4 regions of the Novosphingobium terrae genome follow, and region 2 is predicted to be linked to each of the others. Evidence: riboswitches for the same ligand, from Rfam matches in the RefSeq annotation. Region 2 holds a riboswitch; each other region holds the start of a gene.

What was found. Region 2 has a riboswitch for cobalamin ahead of HGK27_RS11085 (TonB-dependent receptor). Riboswitches for the same ligand answer to the same signal wherever they lie in the genome.
Region 1: it holds a riboswitch for cobalamin, as region 2 does, so the genes downstream of both, HGK27_RS22265 (DUF1852 domain-containing protein) here and HGK27_RS11085 (TonB-dependent receptor) in region 2, are expected to answer to the same signal.
Region 3: it holds a riboswitch for cobalamin, as region 2 does, so the genes downstream of both, HGK27_RS09230 (DUF1636 family protein) here and HGK27_RS11085 (TonB-dependent receptor) in region 2, are expected to answer to the same signal.
Region 4: it holds a riboswitch for cobalamin, as region 2 does, so the genes downstream of both, HGK27_RS19740 (TonB-dependent receptor) here and HGK27_RS11085 (TonB-dependent receptor) in region 2, are expected to answer to the same signal.

The regions. Positions count from the first base shown of each region.
Region 1 covers NZ_JABVZR010000002.1:857,093-860,856, forward strand. The annotation lists cobalamin riboswitch at 197-425, shown strand; gene HGK27_RS22260 (epoxyqueuosine reductase QueH) at 529-1,203, shown strand; cobalamin riboswitch at 1,298-1,536, shown strand; gene HGK27_RS22265 (DUF1852 domain-containing protein) at 1,907-2,893, shown strand; gene HGK27_RS22270 (methionine synthase) at 2,922-3,764, shown strand, end outside.
Region 2 covers NZ_JABVZR010000001.1:2,446,019-2,449,782, reverse strand. The annotation lists gene HGK27_RS11090 (hypothetical protein) at 1-169, opposite strand, end outside; gene HGK27_RS11085 (TonB-dependent receptor) at 182-2,365, opposite strand; cobalamin riboswitch at 2,668-2,903, opposite strand; gene HGK27_RS11080 (DOPA 4,5-dioxygenase family protein) at 3,077-3,764, shown strand, end outside.
Region 3 covers NZ_JABVZR010000001.1:2,019,069-2,022,832, forward strand. The annotation lists gene HGK27_RS09220 (cobyric acid synthase) at 1-1,182, opposite strand, end outside; gene cobO (cob(I)yrinic acid a,c-diamide adenosyltransferase) at 1,190-1,825, opposite strand; cobalamin riboswitch at 1,872-2,102, shown strand; gene HGK27_RS09230 (DUF1636 family protein) at 2,200-2,562, shown strand; gene cobW (cobalamin biosynthesis protein CobW) at 2,567-3,613, shown strand; gene cobN (cobaltochelatase subunit CobN) at 3,623-3,764, shown strand, end outside.
Region 4 covers NZ_JABVZR010000002.1:251,945-255,708, forward strand. The annotation lists gene HGK27_RS19740 (TonB-dependent receptor) at 1-1,844, opposite strand, end outside; cobalamin riboswitch at 2,037-2,281, opposite strand; gene HGK27_RS19745 (LLM class flavin-dependent oxidoreductase) at 2,381-3,436, opposite strand; gene HGK27_RS19750 (Gfo/Idh/MocA family protein) at 3,546-3,764, shown strand, end outside.

The DNA of each region.
Region 1 (3,764 bases), on a different contig from region 2:
TAGGCTCAGAGAAAACGGCTGAAATGGCGAGCCTTTGCGAAGAAAAACCTGCAAATCTGCGAAGTTTGCAAATTGGCGAGCGGCAGGAAACGGGTCCGACAGTGCCTCGCTGTACAGGGCAACGGCAATCACAGGCATCGCCAAGGCCCTCTGCCACCTTTCACAGCAAAGCGATTGACAAGCGCCGAGAGGTGGCGCTGAGAAAAAGCGTCAAGGTTCCCTGCTCGCATGCCATGAAAAGCGGGTGGCAGGGCTAAGACGGGAAGCCGGTGATGCCTGAGAAGGCAGAATCCGGCGCTGCCCCCGCAACTGTAAGCGGTGAGCGGTGACTCCATCCCGTGTCACTGGCCTCTCAAAGGCCGGGAAGACCGGAGTCGCCGTGATGACCCGCAAGCCAGGAGACCTGCCTTCGACATCATAACGTGCTTCCGGCGGGGTGTCCGGTGGGCCGCATCATCATGCGCTCGGCCTTGCCGGGCGTAACGGTCATGCGTTCCGTCAACCCGCTCTTTTCGATGTGGGTGACCCATGAACAATGATGCGACCAGACCGGCCATAAACCGCCCCATTCTCACCCCGCCCGAGGGGCAGAAGAAAGTGCTGCTGCACAGTTGCTGCGCGCCCTGCTCTGGCGAGGTGATGGAGGCCATGACCGCCAGCGGCATCGACTACACGATCTTCTTCTACAATCCCAACATTCACCCGAGGGAGGAGCATCTGCTGCGCAAGGAAGAGAACATCCGCTTTGCCGAGCAGCACGGCATCCCATTCGTCGATGCCGATTACGACACGGCCAACTGGTTCAAGCGCGCACGCGGCATGGAACAGGAGCCCGAACGCGGGATCCGCTGCACCATGTGCTTCGACATGCGTTTCGAGCGCACCGCGCTTTACGCTCATGAGCATAGCTTTCCGGTGATCACCTCCTCGTTGGGCATCTCGCGCTGGAAGAACATGGAGCAGATCAACGGCCGTGGTGAGCGCGCGGCAGCCCGTTACCCCGGGATCAGCTACTGGACCTTCAACTGGCGCAAGGGTGGCGGCGCGGCGCGCATGATCGAGATCTCCAAGCGCGAGCGTTTTTACCAGCAGGAATATTGCGGCTGCGTCTATTCGTTGCGCGACGCCAATGCCCATCGCGTCAGCCAGGGCCGCCCCGAGATCGACCCCGGCAAGCTGTTCTATGGCGACGAGCCTGCCTGACAGGCACGGCACCCCGGCCACCATGCGCGCGCCCTGCCCAAAGCATCATATAACGATATCTTTATATGATGCTTGACAGCGGCCTTCCAATGGTGTTGATAGACCCTGTCGAGGTTCCCCGCCTCAGGCGTGACGGCGGGGCTAAGACGGGAAGCCGGTGGTGCCTGCGCAATGTTCGCATTGGGAGGCAGAGTCCGGCGCTGCCCCCGCAACTGTAAGCGGCGAGTGGCGGTTCCATGTTGTGCCACTGATGCCCCGCAAGGGCATTGGGAAGGCCGGAACCACCGCGATGACCCGCAAGCCAGGAGACCTGCCTTCGGCGCCATAACGTTCCTCGGACGGGGGTTCCTCCGGTGGATCGCGCTTGCAGCAAGGCACGGGGCTTATGCGCCATCCGGGCCTGTTTAAGCCATGCGCGCTCTTCCTTCGGCCCTTACGCCCGGCAAAAGCAGGTGATCGGTCGATGTTTTCAGCCCTGTTCCATTCCGTCCCGCAGCGACGAATGCGTGAGCGCGCCGTGCTGCCGGGGCTGATCCCCGCCTGACGCGGCGCGCGCCAACCAACCCATCACCTCGACCATCATGACGGACCAGCAAACACGCTGGCCCGAAGGAGACTTCGCATGCCCGCAACCGGCGCCAGCCTCGCCCTCCCCCGTATCCGCCCCGACCGCGATCCGGGAACCGCTCAAGGACAGCAGGTCATGACCAGAAACGACCTTACCTTTTCGATCAAAAGCATCCGCTTTGATGAGCATTACCGCCCTGCGGACAACACCCGCATCACCACCAACTTCGCCAATCTGGCCAGAGGGGAGAGCCGCCAGGACAATCTGCGCAAGGCTCTGACGATGATCGACAATCGCTTCAATGCGCTGGCTGATTGGGACAATCCCGAGGGGGATCGCTATGCCCTCGAACTGGATATCATCTCCATCGAGATGACCATCGGCAAGGACGGCAGCAGCGAAGCTTTCCCGATGATCGAGGTGCTCAGCACCACCATCATCGACAAGCAAACCGGTGCGCGCCTTGAGGGCATCGTCGGCAACAATTTCTCTTCCTATGTGCGGGATTATGACTTCAGCGTCCTGCTGCCCGAACACAACAAGGGACAATCCGGCTTCAGCCTTCCCGATCATTTCGGCGACCTGCACGGGAAGATTTTCAAGCATGTCCTAAAGTCCGATGCTTATCAGGCAAAGTTCAACAAGCCGCCGGTCATCTGCCTGAGCGTCTCAAGCAGCAGGACCTATCACCGGACAGGAAATAAGCATCCCATTCTGGGCATCGAATACCGGCAGGATGAATTTTCCTCGACCGATGAGTATTTCAAGAAAATGGGCCTGCAAGTGCGCTATTTCATGCCGCGAGGCAGCGTTGCGCCTTTCGCCTTCTATTTCACCGGAGATCTGCTGAGCGATTACAGCAATCTTGAGCTGATCGGTACCATCAGCACGATGGAAACCTTCCAGAAAATCTATCGCCCCGAAATCTACAACGCCAATTCGCAGGCCGGTCATTGCTATCAACCCAGCCTGAAGCATCAGGACTATTCCTCGACCCAGATCGTCTACGATCGTGAGGAACGCAGCCGTCTGGCCGTCGAACAGGGCAAGTTCGCCGAGGAGCATTTCATGAAGCCCTACAGGGCTGTCCTCGAACAATGGTCCGCCGCTTACGCCTTTTGACCCTCCCCCAAGATCAAGGTTCTCCATCATGAAGACATTGTTGCCAACCTCAACCGCCGGCAGTCTGCCCAAACCCTCCTGGCTCGCGCAGCCCGAGACACTCTGGTCACCCTGGAAACTGGAAGACGAGGGTTTGATCGAGGGCAAGCAGGATGCCCTGCGCCTGTCGCTGGACGATCAGCGTCAGGCAGGCATCGATATTGTCAGCGACGGCGAGCAGACGCGCCAGCACTTCGTCACGACCTTTATCGAGCATCTCGATGGCGTCGATTTCGAGAAGCGCGAAACCATCCGAATCCGTGACCGCTATGATGCGAGCGTGCCGACAGTCGTCGGCGCCGTCACCCGCCCCAGGTCAGTCTTTGTCGAAGACGCCAAATTCCTGCGCCAACAGACCGATAAGCCGATCAAATGGGCGCTGCCCGGACCCATGACCATGATCGATACGCTCTATGACGACCATTACAAGAGCCGGGAAAAGCTGGCCTGGGAGTTTGCCAAAATACTCAATGAAGAGGCCAGGGAACTGGAGGCAGCCGGCGTCGACATCATCCAGTTTGACGAACCTGCGTTCAACGTCTTCTTCGACGAGGTCAACGACTGGGGCGTCGCCACGCTGGAACGGGCCGCCGAAGGGCTGAAATGCGAAACGGCTGTTCACATCTGCTATGGCTATGGCATCAAAGCCAACACGGACTGGAAAAAGACCCTCGGTTCGGAGTGGCGGCAGTATGAGGAAGCTTTCCCCAAGTTGCGGACATCCAGCATCGATATCATTTCGCTGGAATGCCACAATTCTCATGTGCCGATGGACCTCATCGAACTCATTCGCGGAAAAAAGGTGATGGTGGGCGCCATCGACGTGGCGAGC
Region 2 (3,764 bases):
CGATGGCCTGCGCCCCCGCCAGCTTTTGGGCCAGCGAAAGCGAGGGATAGGGCACATAGATCATCACCAGCCCCGAGGCGAACCACATGGCAAACAGCAGGCAGGTGACGATCCCCACCCAGCGATGGGTCAGGTAAAGCCAGCGTTTTGCCTGATGTTGCCATGCCACGGTTTTAGCGCCTCAGAACTTGGTACGCAGTGACACGTCCACCGAACGCGGGCGGCCCAGAATCCACTGCTCGTCATTGTAGGTGGTCTGGGCGTAGGCCTTGTCCAGCAGGTTGTAGATGTGGACATCCACCGCCGCATGCCGGTTCAAAGCATAGGACAGCCCCGCATCCACCACGGCGTAAGCGGGCACGCGGAAGGTGTTGGCCGTATCCGAGTAGGTGTGGCCCACATAACGCAGCCCGGCCTGAGCGCGGATCTGCTTGGTCGCATCCCAGCGCAGCCAAAGATTGGCGGCCTGCTGCGGCACATTGGGCGGCGCCTTGCCGTTGAAGCTGACTCCGCCGGAGTAGAAATCGTCGTAACGCGCCTTCAGCACCGTGCCATTGGCGTCGATCCCGAAACCGGCGGGCAGGTTGAGCGACACCGCAGCCTCGATCCCCTTCGACGATTGCTGCCCCACCTGCTGGATCGGGCTGCTGAGCGTCTGCTGGTACAGCAGTCCCTTCTTCACAATGCGATAGGCCGCCAGCGTGGCCGTGCCGCGCCCGCCCCAGAAGCTGCCCTTGGCGCCCACTTCCACCTGATTGCCGGTGGCGTTGCTGAACTGGGTCTGGGCGGTGGAATAGGTGGTCAGCGTGCCCAGCGGATCGGTGCCGGTGCTGTATTGCGCATAGAGCGAAACCGTCGGGATCGGCTGATAGACGCCGCCGACGCGCCAGGTGGTGTTGGTCAGCCTCTTGTCGAAGGCGAAGGTGTCAACGCCGCCATTGCCGGTGGGATAGGTGCGGGTCCAGCGCTTGATCTCGTCATTCTCGTGCCGGATGCCGGTGATCAGCGAGAATTGTTCGCCAAACTTCAGCCGGTCTTCGGCGAAGAAGGCATATTCGGTGGTCTGGGTGCGATAGCGCGGAGCGATGCCCTGCGTGTCATAGAACAGGCCCGGGTTGAAGCCGGTGGGGGTGACGCTGTCTTCCTGCGTGTCCGATCCGAAATCGTTGGAATAGGTCAGCTGGATGCTGTTCACATCGAAACCGGCAACCAGATCGGTGCTGATGGTATCGCTCAGCGGGATCTTGAACGTCACGCTGCCCTGATCCCCCCATTGGGTCTGGTCATGGCCGATGCCGTAATTGTCGGTGCGATAGATGTTGCCGGGCGTGGCGGGGCTGTAGTTGTAGCCATTGTGGCAATTGCCGTCGGCGGCCACCCAGCAATAGCTTTCCAGATCGCGCCACTGGCGTTTGCTGGTCAGCACATAGCCCAGATTGGTGAGGCTGATGCTGTCAGACGGCGTCCAGTCGGTCTGCAGGGTGGCGCGGTTGTCGCGATAGCGGATATGCGCGTCGCCCACATTGTAGTTCTGGTGGCGCAGGCCCAGATCCAGCCTGCCATTCACCAGCGGCGTGCCGGTGTATTTCATCGGATGCTGGTCGCCGTAATCATCGCGCAGGGTGAAGGTCAGCGTGTCGGTGGTCGCCCAGCGCACAGTGGCGGACAGCGCCAGACTGTCCGAATGGCCGCGATCGACATAGCCATCCGAACGGCGATAGCTGGCATCGACGCGATAGGACAGGCGCTCGCCGATCGGCCCGCCAAGCCCCGCTGCGGCATGGAAGGTGTTCTGCGAGCCATAGCCGATCTCGCTCTCGAACTCGGTGCGCTGCGTGTTGGGCTTGCGCATGATGACATTGACCGCGCCGCCCAGCGAGCCCTGCCCATAGAGCACCGAGGCCGGGCCGCTCAGCACATCGATGCGCTCGGCCATCCACGGGTCGGTGGGGAAGGTGATGGTGCCCGCCGCCGGGAAGAGGCGCACACCGTCGATCAGCTGCAGGATCGAGCCTTGGCCGCTGAACCCACGCGCAGCCAGCGCCGTGCCGCCATTGCCGGGATTGCCGATGTTGAAGAAGCCGGGCGCGCGGGCCTCGGCTTCGGCAATGGACATATCGCCGCGCGCGCGGATTGCCTCGCCATCGATGCTGGTGATCGAGGCCGGGGTCTGCAGCGGGGTGAGGTTGAGGCGGCTGCCGGTGGCATCGGGCCGCGTCAGGGTCTGGGTCTGCTGGCCGATCACAAGGATGTTGTCGGCGTCCTGAGCGCTCTGGGCGGCGGCGGGCGCGGCGCAAAGCGGCACCAGCACCGAAGCGCCCAGGCAGGCGCGGCGCAGTGCCGGCGCATGGGTGAAGATGGTCATGAATGTTCCCCCTGAAGAGACGGATCTTGCTCTATGGCTTTGAAAAGGCGCCGGGTTGGCGGCTTTCACCGCGCCTGCGGACCTGCCGTGGCAAAGCGATGCTGCCCGATCATGATCTTTCCCCCGACGCCAGACGACGGGCAGGGGGCAAGGCCTGCCCCGCGCACAGGCGCAGGGCATCCCCTCGCCGAAACAGGCGGGCAGGCGTTGATGCCCGCTGCCCCGGCGCTCATGGCCCCCGGCCATGCTGTTCGTCGCTCAGACGGAAATGCAACCGTGCCTTGGCCATCCCCTGGGCCGGGCAAGAGCGACACGCAGCGGCAGGTCTCCTGGCTCACGGGTCGTCGCGCGGTACAAACCTTCCCGGGCCTCGCATGATTTTGCGTCCGGCCCAGTGGCTGCATCCTGACGTTTTGGCAGGATGCCCTTGTATCGCACTCGCCGCTCACAGTTGCAGGGACAGCCCGGTTTCGGATCGGATGATCCTCACCATGTTCCCTATTAAGCCCTTGCGGGCACCGATGCGGGTGGAAGGCAGATGCCTTCGGCCCGGCTCTCAACAGAATCTGTACCCCCGCGCAAGGTGAAAATGCTCTGGCGGGGCAGATGCAATCGGGCGTGGCGCAAATGACGCATTATTCTCTATCAAACCTATAGACAATTGGCAATGACACGCGCATGCGGATCGTCAGGCAAAGATGGAGACAGACTATGGCCCACCCTGAAGACCAGACAGAGAAACAGCCATGGGCCGAGATCCCGGCCCCGGACCGCCGCAGCCTGCTGACCGGCGGCATGATGACGATGGGCGCTCTGGCTTCGGCCAGCTGGGCCAACACGGCTTCGGCAGCGACGGCGGGAGAGGTGATCACCCCGGCGGCAAGTGTGGGTATTCCGGCGGGCAAGGCAGGTGGAACGCTGCCGCTGCGGCCCTCCACCTTCTCGGGCAAGAGCGAATGGGGCTATCACACCGCTGCCCAGCCCACGCCTCAGCCCGCCTCGGTGCGGACGGGGGAGGAGGTGCTGCCAACCCATCCGCGCCCCTACACCGATATCAAGAGCTACCACGCCCATATCTATTTCGATGAGGACAATCACTACAAGGCGGCCCTGCTGCGCCGCTGGGTGGCCGAACGTTTCGATGTGGAGCTGGGCGACTGGAATCTGAAGCCGCGCGGGCCTCATGTGACGCCCAGCTTCTATTTCGGCTTCCAGAACGAGCTGCTGCCGGTGGTGATCCCATGGCTCCAGCTCAACAGCTTGGGTCTGACCATCCTGATCCATCCCAACAGCGACAATGCGCGGTCGGACCATCTCTATTACGCTTTGTGGGTGAACCGCTCGCAGCCGGTGAACGCCTACAGCATGAAGGCGGTGGATGACAGCATCGAGGTCTTCA
Region 3 (3,764 bases), 430 kb from region 2:
GACGCCGATATGGATTTCATAGCCTTCCACGCCCAGCCCGGAGGCGTGATGGATGGCCTGAACCTGCGTCAGATGCTTGTCGCCCTGCATGGTGGTCTCCACATCCAGCAGGCCCAGCCCGGGCATGTCTCCGGCCGGGCCTTCCAGCCCTTGCGGATCGCTGATCGAGCGCCCAAGCATCTGATAGCCACCGCAAATGCCCAGCACATGCCCGCCGCGCCGCACATGCGCCGCCAGATCCACATCCCAGCCCTGAGCGCGCAGAAACGCCAGATCGCCGCGTGTGCTTTTGCTGCCGGGCAAGATCACCAGCTTCGTATCGCCGGGGATCGCCTCGCCGGGGCGGATCATCACGAGATCGATGTCCGGCTCCTGAGCCAGCGGGTCCAGATCATCGAAATTGGCGATGCGGGAAAGCGCCAGCGCCGCCACCTTCACCCGTCCACCCGAAGGGACATGCCCCAGATCGAGCGCGTCCTCGGCAGGCAGCAGATGGGCCTGAGTGAACCACGGCAGCACGCCAAAACCACGCCAGCCGGTGCGTTGCTCGATCAGCCGATAGCCATCGTCGAACAGCGAGGGATCGCCACGAAACTTGTTGATGAGGAAGCCGCGGACCATCGCCGCATCCCCTGGCGACAACACGGCCTGCGTGCCAATAAGCTGGGCAATCACCCCGCCCCGGTCGATATCGCCTGCCAGCACCACCGGTACCTGTGCCGCGCAGGCAAAGCCCATATTGGCGATGTCTCCGCCGCGCAGATTGACCTCCGCCGGGCTGCCCGCGCCCTCCACGATGACCAGATCATGCGCGGCCTTCAGGCGCTGAAAGCTTTCCAGCACCGGAGCCATCAGTTGCGGCTTCAGAGCGGCATACTCCCGCGCTTTCACCGTGGCGATGCGCTTGCCCTGCACCACCACCTGACTGCCGACATCCGTCTCAGGCTTGAGCAACACCGGGTTCATATCGGTATGTGCCGCCAGCCCGCAGGCCAATGCCTGTAACGCCTGAGCCCGCCCGATCTCGCCACCATCGGCGGTCACGGCAGCATTGTTAGACATGTTCTGCGGCTTGAAAGGCGCAACACTTAGCCCTCGCCGACGCGCCGCCCGGCACAGCCCCGCCACCAGCAGGGACTTGCCGACATTGGACCCCGTCCCCTGGATCATCAGCGCGGGCATAAAGGGCTTAGAATTCCACCCCGGCCTGGGCCTTGATGCCGCCGCGGAAGGGGTGCTTCACCAGCGTCATCTCGGTGACCAGATCGGCCTGCTCGATCAGCTCGGGCGCGGCATTGCGGCCCGTCAGCACCACATGGGTCATCTCGGGCTTTTCCTCGCGCAGGAAGGTCAGCACTTCCTCCAGCGGCAGATACTCATAGCGCAGGGCGATGTTGATTTCGTCGAGCAGCACCATGCGGATTTCGGGATTGCGGATCAGCTCCTTGGCCTTCTCCCAGCCCTTGCGCGCGGCGGCGATATCGCGAGCCTTGTCCTGCGTTTCCCAGGTAAAGCCCTCGCCCATGGCGTGGAATTGGCACAGATCGGGGAAATTTTGCTCGATCAGACGACGCTCACCGGTGTCCCACGCGCCTTTGATGAACTGCACCACCGCGCTGGGCATGCCATGCGCGATACAGCGCAGGATCATGCCGAAACCGGAAGAAGACTTGCCCTTCCCTGTCCCCGTATGAACGATCACCAGCCCTTTTTCGCCCTGCTTGCTGGCCATGATCTTGTCGCGAGAAGCCTTTTTCTTGGCCATCTTGGCGTTGTGGCGGTCAAAGTCGGCGTCGGGCGTCTGGGTGGTGGCGTCGGCGGTCATGGCACTCTCCTGATCGCGGCATTCCTTGACAGCCCCGCCGCAATCCCGCAATCCCCGCCGCGTTGGTTCCTTGCGGCGGAGCATCTCCACCACAAGGCGAAGAGGGAATGTGACAGGGCGTTTCGAATGCCTCAAGCACAGCCGCCCCCGCGACCGTCAACGGATGAGTCCGCTTCGATGCCACTGGCCGCAAGGCTCGGGAAGGCGAAGCAGGCGCAGGGCTGGAAGCAGCCCCCGATCCGCCAGCCGGGAGACCTGCCAGCAAGAGAATACGGACAGCCGGGGTGCGCTGTGGCCGGTCGATCTGGTGTCGGGCATAAGGTTCGATGCCCGATGGTCTGTGCAGGCGCCCCGCATTCGGGAATGGAAGCGTCGTGGGCCAGAATACCGTCCTTTTTGTCTGCACCACCTGCCGCGCGGGCCAGACGCTTGGCGAGGGCGAAACCGTGCCCGGCGCTCTGCTGGCGCAGGCGCTGACTGCCGCCAATGCGGATGGCGATGTTGAAGTGCGCCCCACCGAATGCCTTTCGGCCTGCACCAATGGCTGCTCCATCGCGCTGACCCGGCCCGGCAGCTGGACCTATGTCTATGGCCGCCTGTCGGACGCCGATGTGCCCGAAATCCTCGCCGGTGCCAGCGCCTATGCGCAGAGCCCCGACGGCATCGTGCCATGGCGCGAACGCCCGATCATCTTCCGCAAGCAATCCATCGCCCGCATTCCCCCGCTGGAGGTCTGACCCCATGTCGCTCGAAAAAATCCCCGTCACCATCGTCACCGGCTTTCTGGGCTCGGGCAAGACCACGCTGATCCGTCACCTGCTTCAGAACCCGGGCGGACGCCGCCTAGCGGTGCTGGTCAATGAGTTTGGCACGGTGGGCGTCGATGGTGAAATCCTGAAGGCCTGCGCCGACGAGAACTGCCCCGAAAGCGCGATCCTCGAACTGGCCAATGGCTGCATCTGCTGCACCGTGGCCGATGATTTCATCCCGACGGTCGAAAAGCTGCTGGCCCTGCCCCAGAAGCCCGACCATATCCTGATCGAGACCTCCGGCCTCGCGCTGCCCAAGCCGCTGCTAAAAGCCTTCGACTGGCCCGCGATCCGCAGCCGCATCACGGTGGATGGCGTGATCGCGCTGGCCGATGCCGAGGCTGTGGCCGCTGGCCGCTTCGCCCCCGATGTGGCGGCGGTAGACGCGCAGCGTGCAGCTGACGACAGTCTTGACCATGAAACCCCGCTCTCGGAAGTGTTCGAGGATCAGCTGGCCTGCGCCGACATCGTGCTGCTGACCAAGGCCGATCTGGTCGACGCCGCCACGCTGGACGCCGCCCGCGCCGTCATCGCCGCCGAGGCCCCGCGCCCGCTGCCCATGCTGCCCGTCACCGATGGCGTGATCGATCCTGCCGTGATCCTCGGCCTCAACGCCGCTGCCGAGGACGATCTGGCCGCCCGCCCCAGCCACCACGATGGCGAGGACGACCACGAACACGAGGATTTCGACAGCACCATCATCACCCTGCCCGAAGTCAGCGACCCCGAAGCCCTGACGCAGGCCATCCAGCGCCTCGCCCGCGAGCAGGCGATCCTGCGCGTGAAGGGCTTCGTGGCGGTGCAGGGCAAGCCGATGCGCCTGCTGGTGCAGGCCGTGGGCGAGCGTGTGCGCCACCAGTACGACCAGCCCTGGGGCCAGCGCCCGCGCGTCACCCAGCTGGTGGTGATCGCCGAGCATGACCACCTCGATCCTGCCGCCGTCCGTGCCGTGCTGGACACGGTGCTGGCCCCCGCCTAACGCCAGCCGATGCATGTTATCTTCCGCGAAAGCCGTGGGCTGGATGAGGTCGAGGTCGCTACCGATCTTGGCCAATCGCCCGCGCCCCTGATCGTCCTGTCCTTTTCGGACAGCGATCTGGGGGCTTTCGCGGCGGGATGGCATGCCGCGC
Region 4 (3,764 bases), on a different contig from region 2:
GAATAGATGAAATTGGGCGCGTCGGCGATATAGGGCTGGTCCAGCCCGTAGGCGGCCAGATCACTGGTGTGATAGCGCGGCTTGGAGAAAGCGAGATCCGCGTTCAGTTCCAGCCATTTGAAGGGATGGTACTGCCCGCCGACCTCGAGGCCCTGACGGCGGCTGGGGGCGCCGGCCTCATCCTGACCGGTATCCGGATTGTAGGTCAGCTCGGAGCCGAAATCCTGCTGGAAGACGGCCAGCTGCAGCTGCAGCTTCGGGATCAGATTGCTGCGCAGGCCCAGCTCGACACCGGTCGTTGATGAGAGCAGCGGGGTGGCCACGCCGCTCGCCTGAATGCCCTCGGCCGCGACCGTGCCGAACACGCCGCGCACATCGTTGGAGTGGAAGCCCTTGCCCCAGCTGGCGTAAAATTCGGTTTTGGCGAAAGGCCCGATGATCAGATTGGCCTTGGGCTGGGCCAGCCATTGATGCTGGGCATAGCTGCCGCCGTCGATCTCGCTGCGGTCGGTAGCGTGGTAATATTCCTCACGCAGACCGACGACCGCGCGCAGCCATGGGGTGAAGCGCACCGTCTCCTGCACATAGGGCGCCAGATCGAGCAGCCGCACATGATCGGCGGTGCAATTGCCATTCACCGCGCTGAAGGTGGTGGTGTTGCCGTCATCATCCTGAGCGTTGCAGTAAGGCAGAATGGTGGTGCGCCGCAGCGTATGCTTGCGGTCGACAAAGGCGCCGTCATAGCGAGCGTTCAGCCCCACTACGGTCTCGAAGCTGATCCCGCCCAGATCGTGTTTGACCTTGTAGCTGGCCGCACCGCCGATGGTGGTGCGCCGCTCATCCTGCTCTTCCTGATCGCCATTGACCGGATCGAGCAGATAATGGGTGAAGTTGTTCCACAGCGTCATGGTGGAATGGATGGCATAGGCGCTGACCGAAAGCTGACCGCTGCCCAGCCCCTTCTCAAGATGGCCCGACAGGCTGAAACGCTCCGACAGGCTGTGATCGGTGGGATCGAGCGTGCCATAGCGACCGATCACCCCCTCCTCGATGGCGCGCTCGGGCTGGTCGGTGATGAGGCCGCCGCCGCTTTTGTAATACATGCCGGTCAGGCTGAAGCCATCCGTCGCCGTCCCTTGCGAGTAGCGCAGCGCGGCGTTGACCTTCTTGAAGTTCTGCTTGGGTTGCCACGGCCCATCGTAATGACCCAGATCGACCGCCCCAAGCAGCTTGCCGCCATTGCTGAAATGCAGCGTGCCGCCGCCGAACAGCTCCTGATAGCCATCGGTGCCGATGGTGACGGCCATCTGCGCGGGCATATCATCGAGCAGCCGCGTATGCGCCGAGGCCACCGAGCCAAAGTCGCCAATCCCGGCGGTGTAGGGCCCCTTGGTGTAGTCGATCCCCGCCACCAGTTGGGGGATCAGGAAGTTGAGATCGGAATAGCCCTGCCCATGGGCGTTGGTCGGGCGGTTGACGGGCATGTCATCGACAAAGCTGGCGAAATCGGTGCCGTGATCGAGGTTGTAGCCGCGAATGAGATATTGCTGCGCCTTGCCCTCGCCCGAATGGATGGTGACGACGAGGCCCGGCACAGCTTCAAACAATTGGCTGGCACGATAGATCGGGCGCAGTTCCACTTCCGCGCGCGTCACCGTGCCCTCGCTGGCGGTCGACGCCTTGCCCAGCAGGTCCTGACGCGAGGCCGTCACCACGATGGTGGACTTGTCTGCGCCGTTCTCGGCATCGCTGGCCGTATCATCGGCCAGAGCGACCTGCGCCATGCCAAAATTGGATATGGCAAGGGCCAGAGCCATCGCGCTCGAAAATCCCGGATTCTTCACGAATACATTCCCCACGCCAGGCGACGGGCAAGGGGCAGAACCAGACCATGCCGCAACGGCACGCCCCGTTCTTCGCCAGAACAGGCAGGCAGGCGCTATCGCCCGCCATGCTCTGGCGCTGATGGCCCCCGGCCATGGACACGTCGCTCAGACGGACAAGCACCGTGCCATGGCCACCCCCTGGGCCCCGGCAAGAGCGACCCCACGCTGGCAGGTCTCCTGGCTCGCGGGTCATCGCACGATACAAAGCCTTCCCGAGGCCCGCATGCGTTAGCGTCTGCCCCAGTGGCCGCGCTCCGTTCCTGTGACGAAGCACTGCAAGTATCGCACTCACCGCTCACAGTTGCAGGGACAGCCCGGTTTCGGATCGGCCAGAACCGATCCTCTCCGCGTTCCCATTTTAAGCCCTTGCGGGCACCAGTGCGGGTCGGATGCGAACCGGTCTCTCCGGCCTGCATCCAGCGCCGCTATGACCAGAATGCTCGCGGCGGTGCAACTTGAAATTTCTGATCGATCCGGGGCCTGAAGCCACCCTGCTACAGCGGCGCGTGATCGAGCCTTGGCAGCACATGCCGGGCGAACAGATCTGCCTCCGCCGCATGGGGATAGCCCGAGAGGATAAAGGCATCGATGCCCATCTCGCGATACATGGTGAGCTTGGCCAGAATCTGGTCCGGGTTGCCCACCAGCGCCGCGCCGCAGCCTGAACGGGCCTGCCCGATGCCCGTCCAGAGATTCTCCTCGGCATAGCCATCGACGGCCTGCTCACGCAGCGCAGTCTGCGCCTGCACCCCCGCCGATTGCGAATCCAGCGAGCGCGCGCGAATGGCCGCCCCCTGCGCCAGATCGAGCCTGGAGAGCAGTCGGTCGGCGGCGGCGCGCGCCTCTTCCTCGGTGTCGCGCACCACGACATGGACGCGATAGCCGAAGCGCAGGCTGCGGCCATGGCGGGCGGCCCGCTCCTTCATATCGGCGATGGTGGCGGCGATTTCCTCGCGCTTGCCGGGCCACATCAGATAGACATCGCAACCCTTGGCGGCGGTTTCACGCGCATCGGGCGACAGGCCGCCGAAATAGAACAGCGGCGCCTTGCCCGAAACCGTGCTGATCCGCGGCGGATCGAGCTTCAGCTTCCAGAATTCACCCTCATGGTCGAGCGGCTGCCCGTTCAGCAGGCTGCGCAGGATGGACATGGCCTCGGCAGTGCGGGCGTAACGTTCGCGCGAGCCCAGCACCTCGCCCGGCATTTCGGAGGAGATGATGTTAACCTTCAGGCGCCCACCCAGCATCCGGTCGATGGTGGCGATCTGGCGGGCCAGTTGCGGCGGCCAGCTTTCGCCGATGCGCACCGCCATCAGCAGGGCCATGCGGCGCAGCAGCGGGGCGATTCCCGCCGCGAAAGCCGTGGTGTCGATCCCCAGATTGTAGCCGGAGGGCAGCAGGATGCTGTCGAACCCGCCGCTTTCCGCCTGAAGGGCGATATCGCGGCAATGCTCCCAGCTTGATTGCAGACGCGCATCGGGCACCCCGAGGAATTCGTAATCGTCGTCGCACAGGGCCGAAAACCAGCTGACTTCGCAAGGGGTGCTCATTGGGCCTTCTCCGTGGCGTTGCGGATCAACAGAAATTCCATCTTGCGCTCAACCCTGATCTGCGTGGTATGGGGTGGTGACATCGTTATCACCTATAGGATCAGTCGTGATGGTAGAGCAAGTGCGTTACGGCCTCGTTGGCACCGGCATGATGGGTGCGGAGCATATCACCAATCTGGCCATCACGCCCGGTGCGGTGGTGACCGCCATCGCCGATCCGGTCGAGCGTTCACTGGGCTGGGCGCGCATGGCGCTTGGCGATAAAGCCGAGGGTGTTCAGGCCTTTGCCGATAGCGCCGCGCTGGCGAAAAGCGGTCTGGTCGATGCG